DNA from 3 places in the Rhodospirillum rubrum ATCC 11170 genome. Region 3 is predicted to be linked to each of the others. Evidence: predicted binding sites of a transcription regulator. Region 3 holds the regulator's gene; each other region holds the start of a gene.
What was found. The regulator PhoB, encoded in region 3, activates phosphate uptake and scavenging genes when phosphate is short. The targets are predictions, from matches to a motif close to TNTCATAAAACTGTCA.
Positions count from the first base shown of each region.

Region 1: a site for PhoB is predicted at 1,299-1,314, ahead of RRU_RS09705 (Na/Pi cotransporter family protein). Genes of this name have one in related genera too.
Region 2: a site for PhoB is predicted at 1,514-1,529, ahead of RRU_RS06735 (alkaline phosphatase). Genes of this name have one in related genera too.

Region 1 is NC_007643.1:2,166,954-2,169,221, forward strand. Features, by position in the region: gene RRU_RS09695 (phosphatidylglycerophosphatase A family protein) at 87-647, shown strand; gene RRU_RS09700 (CinA family protein) at 664-1,275, shown strand; gene RRU_RS09705 (Na/Pi cotransporter family protein) at 1,468-2,268, shown strand, end outside.
Region 2 is NC_007643.1:1,521,228-1,523,495, reverse strand. Features, by position in the region: gene RRU_RS06735 (alkaline phosphatase) at 1-1,389, opposite strand, end outside; gene moaA (GTP 3',8-cyclase MoaA) at 1,731-2,268, opposite strand, start outside.
Region 3 is NC_007643.1:715,597-717,864, reverse strand. Features, by position in the region: gene RRU_RS03155 (YeiH family protein) at 1-475, opposite strand, end outside; gene RRU_RS03150 (hypothetical protein) at 587-766, opposite strand; gene phoB (phosphate regulon transcriptional regulator PhoB) at 780-1,481, opposite strand; gene phoU (phosphate signaling complex protein PhoU) at 1,478-2,209, opposite strand.

The DNA.
Region 1 (2,268 bases), 1.5 Mb from region 3:
AGGCAACCCTCTTAAAATCCGCCTTGACGTGATACAACAAAAAAATTCGACACCGCCTTGTGTGCCGCCCGGACCCGAGCCTTTTCATGCCCCTTGACGCCCCCCCCCTTCTGCCGAGCGCCGACTCGGACTCCACCGTTTCCATCCTTCAGGCCAAGGGCGACGCGCCACCGGCCGCCGCCACCGCCGCCGTCGGTTGGCCCCTTTTGGCGCTGACCACCTGGTTCGGCTCGGGGTTGATCCCCCTGGCCCCGGGCACGATGGGCAGCATCGCCGCCCTGCCCTTCGCCTGGGCGATCGCCTGGACCTGGGGTCCCTGGGCCCTGGCCCCGGCCGCCGCCCTCGTCTTCGTCATCGGCACCCTGGCCGCCGAGGCCCATGTCCGCCGGTCGGGCGAAAAGGATCCCCAGCGCATCGTCATCGACGAGGTGGCCGGGCAATGGTTGACCCTGGCCGTCGCCCCCCTCGATCCGCTCGCTTACGGGGTTGGCTTGGTGCTGTTCCGAATTTGCGATATCACCAAGCCCTGGCCGGCCTGCTGGGCCGACCGCAGCGTTCCCGGCGGCTTTGGCATCATGCTTGATGATGGGTTCGCCGCCGTCTATTCCACTTGTATGATGGCGCTTTACGTCCATTATTTTATGTGACCGATAAGGATTTGATATGACCGCCCCCTTCCCCAAGGATCTGGTTTTGCATGCCGAACAGGTCCTCGCGGCGCTGCGTGCCAAGGGCTTCATGCTGGCGGCCGCGGAATCGTGCACCGGCGGCCTGATCACCGCGGCCCTGACCACCGTCGCCGGCTCCAGCGCCGGCGTCGATCGCGGCTTCGTGACCTATTCCAACGAGGCCAAGACCCAGATGCTGGGCGTTCCCGAGGACATGCTGGCCGCCCATGGCGCCGTCAGCGCCGAGGTCGCCCAGGCGATGGCCGAAGGGGCTTTGAATAATTCCCAGGCGGCGATCGCCATTTCGGTCACCGGCATCGCCGGACCCGAGGGCGGCTCGCCCGACAAGCCGGTCGGGCTGGTCTTCATGGCCTGCGCCCTGGCCGACGGGCCGGTGGTGGTGCGCCGCCACATCTTCGCCGGCAACCGCAACGATATCCGCCACGCCACGGTTAATGGCGCCTTCGACATGATCTTGCGCACCCTGGAAGACGAGGCCGCCCAATCCGCGCCCGGCTCCGCCTATGATCCCGAGCCCGGCAAAAGCCGCAAAATCGAAGACGACGAGGCGTCCGAGCCCGCGTCCCCGGCCCCCGAAAAGCCCTGAAATTCCCCGTCCGAGACGACTTATTACAGTTTTGTTGCAGTCGCTCCTTGAATGCGGCGACTGCCCTTTGCCATATAAAGCGCACGACGTGCCCCTAACCCCTTCCAGGGGATACACGCCCGTTCCGCTCGGCGAAGGGTCGCCTTGATCCTCTCGTCCGCTCCCGGCCCCCCGCCGGACGGAGGCGCTGCGATGACCGCGACCCAGACCCTGATCACCCTGCTCGGCGAGATCGCTTTCCTGCTGTGGGGGATCCACATGGTCCACGGCGGGGTGATACGGGCCTTTGGCACCCGTCTGCAAGCCGCCCTGGCCGCCAGCCTGCGCACCCGGTTTCATGCGCTGATCGCCGGGGTCGTCGTCACCACCGTTTTGCAAAGCAGCACCGCCACCGCCTTGATGGCGACGGCCTTCGCCGCCGAAGGGACGGTCACGCTGGTGAGCGCCCTGGCGGTGATGCTGGGCGCCAATATCGGCACCACCCTGATCGTTCAGGTGCTGTCCTTCGACATCACCCTGGTCTTTCCCGTGTTGATCCTGGTGGGATATCTGCTGGCCAAACGCGCCGGCCCCGGCCGGGCCGGTCCCATCGGCCAGATCATCCTGGGGCTCGGCTTCATGTTGCTCGCCCTTCACCTGCTGATCGAAACCATGGCGCCGATCGAAAGCGCGCCCTTGCTTGGCGAGCTTCTGGCGGCGATCACCGCCGACCCGCTGGTTATCGCCCTGCTTGCCGCGCTGTTCACCTGGGCGGCCCATTCCAGCGTGGCGGCGATGATCTTCATCATGACCCTGGGCGACACCGGGGCCATTAGCGGCGAAACCACCCTGGCGATGGTGCTGGGCGCCAATCTGGGCAGCGCCGTCAATCCGCTTTTGGAAAGCGCCCGGGGTGATCGGGCGAGCCGACGGCTTCCTTTGGGCAATATGATCAACCGTCTGGTCGGATGCGCCCTGGCCTTCCCCTTCCTCGGTCCGCTGAGCCGGGCGATG
Region 2 (2,268 bases), 810 kb from region 3:
TTCGTCGGTGTAATTGGGGAAACCGGCATCGGCATAGGTGCCGACCTTGTCGCGCATCTCGGCACCGGGCTTGTTATCGTCGATGGTGCCGATGATCGACACGCCGTGGGTATGGTCGCCGGTGACGACGATCAGCGTATCGGGATGGGTTTTGACGAACTCGCGGGCGACGCCGATCGCCTGATCGAATTCGATGGTCTCGACCATCGAGCGTTCCCAATCCATCGGATGGGCCATCTTGTCGATCGACGAGCCTTCGACCATCAGGAAGAAGCCGTCCGGGTTCTTGGCAAGCTGGCCCAGGGCGACGGTGGTCATCTCGACCAGACCGGGCTGGTCGGGGAACTTGCCGACGGTGCCCTTCTTCAACTGCACGCGATCGAGATAGGTATCCATATTGCCGGTGTGGAAAAGGCCCAGGATCTTGCCGCTATTGGTGCCCTTGGCGGCTTCCAGTTCGCTGGCCGAGGTCGCCACGGTATAGCCCGCGTCCTTGAACGCGGCGACATAGTCCTTGTCGTCCTTGCGCTTGGAACCGGGGACGCTTTTGGGCAGGAAGAAGGCCGAGCCGCCGCCGAGCAGCACGTCGGGTTTCAGATCGAAGATCATCTCGGTGATCTTGGCCTTATCGGCCCGCTTGCGGGTATGGGCGAAAACGGCGGCCGGGGTGGCGTCTTCAAGCTCGGACATCGCCACGACGCCGATCGACTTCGTGGTGGTGCGGCGCAGGGCCTCGGCAATGGTCTCGACGCGGGGATCGTCCAGGCTGTCCTCGGTGCGGTCGGCATAGACGCCAAGGGCGTTCACCGCCGTCTTGTGGCCGGTCATATAGGCCGACATGGTATTGGCGCTATCGGTGGCGACGGCATTGGTCGCCGAGGTGCCGATGAAGGCCATATGGTCGAGGTCGTCCATGTTCAGGCGGCCGTTGGCCTTGCCCTCGGTCATGCCCTTGGACATCAGGCGGGCGCCGGTGCGGTGGGCCACCGACAGGCCGTCGCCCAGGAAGAAGATGACGTTCTTGGCCTTGGCCGTCGCCGGCGTGCCGTAAACATCCCAGGTGACGCTTTTGGTGTCCGCCCCGGCGCTGGCGGTCAGGGTATAGGAGCCCGGCTTGGCCAGGGTGGCGGCGCGGATCAGTACGGCCGAGGCCTCGGTGCCCGCTTCCTTTTCGACGAACTGAACGTCCTTGCCCAACACCTTGGCGGCGGGCTGACCATTGATGGTCACCGTCACGTCGGCGGCTTTGACGGCCCCGTCGAACTCGACTTTCAGATCGAAGGGCGAGCCGGCGAGGATCGTCGCCCGATCGAGCGGATAGACGGTGGCGGCCTGGGCGGCGGTGCCCAGGCAGGTGGTGAGCATCAAGGTCGCGCAAAGGGTCCGCATGGAGATCTCCTCGGGAGCAAAAGGGGCTCTGACGGGATCGCGGAAAAATTCGTACAGATCATTCCGGTTCCCTTGGCGCTGGGAGTAAAACCAATACCCCACGACGGTCAAGAAACGAATGACGTGTCTTAAATATGTCAAGCTTTAATTGCGTTATTATATAACATAACAGTTTTTTATCGATACCTTACTTACCATTATCTCTTACAAGACCCGCTTTGTAACGAAAACTTCTTCTATTCGTCATCAAATGATCACGACAACGCCCGCGATCCCTTTCCGGGATACGCGGGCGTTTTTGAGCAAGCGACCAAAAAAGCGCAAGCCCCAAGCCAACCGCTTTAGCCGCCGGTGGCGTTCATCGTGCGCTCGGGCAAGGCCCCCGGGGTCGGGGTTGGCGAGGCGGCCTCTTGGAAGGCGTGGGCGCGCGGCTTGGCGGTGATGGCGCCCAAGATGGCGGCGCGCAGGGCCTCGGGTCCCTGATCAAGGGCGGCCTTCAGGCCGTGGTGGCCGCTCCGTCCCAGGCAGGTGTGCAAACGCCCCCGGCAATCGACGCGCACCCGGTTGCACGAGCCGCAGAACTCGGCGCTCATCGCCGTGATGAAGCCGACGCGCCGCCCGGTTTCGGCCACCCGCAGATAGCGCGCCGGACCGCCCGAGCAATGGTCGTCGGCCAGCAGGGTCCAGCGCGCCGCCAGGGCCGCGCGCACGCTCTCAAGGGGCAGGAAGCCGAACTCCTTGCGGCTTTCGCCGTCGCCCACCGGCATTAGTTCGATGAAGGTGATATCAAAGCCGTTGCCGTGCGCCCAATCGACCAGCCCGACATGGGCGCCGTCGTTCAGGCCCTTGGCGGCGACGCAATTGAGCTTGACCGCCATC
Region 3 (2,268 bases):
CCGTATTGGCCGCGACCACCGCCGAGGCGCCGCAGACCGCCGTGCCGACGGCGATCAATTCGGCCAAGCCCCGTTCGACACCGATCAGCCGCCCCAAAGCCTTGGTCAGCAAAAAGGTCAGAAGCAGGGTCAGGGCGACCACCGCCATCCCCGGGGCGCCCAACGCCCGCAGGTGATCAAAGGTGATCTGCAGCCCCAAAAGAACCACGGCCAGCCGAAGCAGGCGCCGCGACGCCACGCGCAGCCCCGGTTTGGCCCGCAGCGGCATCGCCCACAGGCTATTGACCGCCATGCCCAGGATGATCGACACGATCAGCGGGCTGATCCTGTCGAGCCCCGGCAGGCGATGGAGCAAAAACCCGCTCCCGGCCACGGCAAAGGCCAAGCCAAGGCCGGGAAGGGCGGCGAACATCCCCGCGATGACTCCGGCGGGGGGAACGGGCAAAACGGCGGCGGTGGAACGGAAACGCATCATCGGACCTTCTCCGGGGGGAACGGAGCGCGATCCTTGATCACTCTGACCAATCAGTCCAACAAATGGATCTGATAACTTCGATCACTGGAAGTTATCGATTCCTTTTTAAGCTCAGGCTTCGTCGGGGCGCGGTGCCAGGGGGCGGGCGGCGGCGGTCTCGGCGGCCAGAACGGCCGGGCCATGGGCGGTGCCGCGCTTCACGCGCGGCGCCTTGACGGGACCGGCCACGGCCTGGACCGCCTCCAGGGTTGCCAGATCGGGGCTGCTCCACAAGACGGTGACATGGGACATGGCGCGGACCCTCCTATTGGGAGAAGACGGGGTTGGTATCAAGCGCGTAGCCGGCGGCACGGACGGTGCGGATCAGATCGGTGCTGGCCTCGCCGTTGAGCGCCTTGCGCAGACGGCGGATATGAACATCAACGGTGCGGGGTTCGACGTAGATGTCGGGTCCCCAAACGGCGTTCAGCAGTTCTTCGCGGGAAAACACCGCGCCCGGGTTCTGCATCAGGAACTGCAGCAGACGGAACTCCGTCGGCCCGAGGTGGATATAGCGTCCCCCCCGGGTCACCCGATGGGCGCCCAGATCCATCACCACATCGGAATAGCTCAGCGTGCCCTTGGCGCTGGTCGGCTGGGCGCGGCGCAGCAGCGCTTTGACCCGGGCCAGCAGTTCGGGCATGGAAAACGGCTTGGACATATAGTCGTCGGCCCCGGTATTGAGGCCGCGAATGCGGTCACTTTCCTCGCCGCGCGCCGTCAGCATCAAAATCGGCAGATCGCGGGTGCGCGGCTTGCGCCGCAGCTGGCGGCAGACCTCGATCCCCGACAGCGACGGCAGCATCCAGTCAAGGATCACCACATCGGGCTGATCCTCGGCGACCAGGGTCATGGCTTCCTCGCCATCCATCGCCTCGGACACCCGGTAACCCTCTTTCTCAAGGTTATAGCGCAGCAAGGTCACCAGCGAGACTTCGTCTTCAACGATCAGCACATGGGATTTCATCGGTTCAGCTCTTGAATGTCATCAAGGGTGTCCCCGAACTCGCCCTGACCGCTTCCTTTGGGGCGGGCGGCGCGTAGCGGATTTCCCGAAACCAGGTAATGCACGGTCTCGGCGATATTGGTGGCGTGATCGCCGATCCGTTCGATGTTCTTGGCGATGAACATCAGGTGGGTACAAGCGGTGATGGTGCGCGGATCCTCCATCATGTAGGTGACGAGTTCGCGAAACAGCGAGGTGTAAAGCTCGTCGACCTCGTCATCGCGCGACCAGGCCATCACCGCCTTGTCGAGATCGCGCTCGACATAGGCGTCAAGCGTATCCTTGACCATGTCCTGGACCAGACGGGCCATGGTCGGAATGGTCGTGACCGGTTTGACCGGCGCCAGTTGGTTCAGCACAAGGGTGCGCTTCCCAACGTTCGAGGCGTAATCGCCGATCCGCTCCAGATCGCTGGAGATCTTCAAGGCGCCGACGATGCCGCGCAGATCGTCGGCCATCGGCTGGCGCAGGGCCAGCATGCGGATGGCGAAATCATTGATCTCCTGTTCGATGGCGTCGATGCGGCCATCGCCGGAAACCACCCGCCCGGCGAGATCGCTATCGCGCCGGACCAGGGCCTGAACCGCATTGGCAAGCTGGGCTTCGGCCAGCCCGCCCATGCGCAGCACGGTCTTGACGAGTGTTTTGAGTTCTTCGTCGAAGGACCGGACGGTGTGCTCGGTCGACATCCGTATTTCTCCTACCGGCCACCGAAAACAACCCGCTCCCCGGCAAGGGAGGGGCCGGC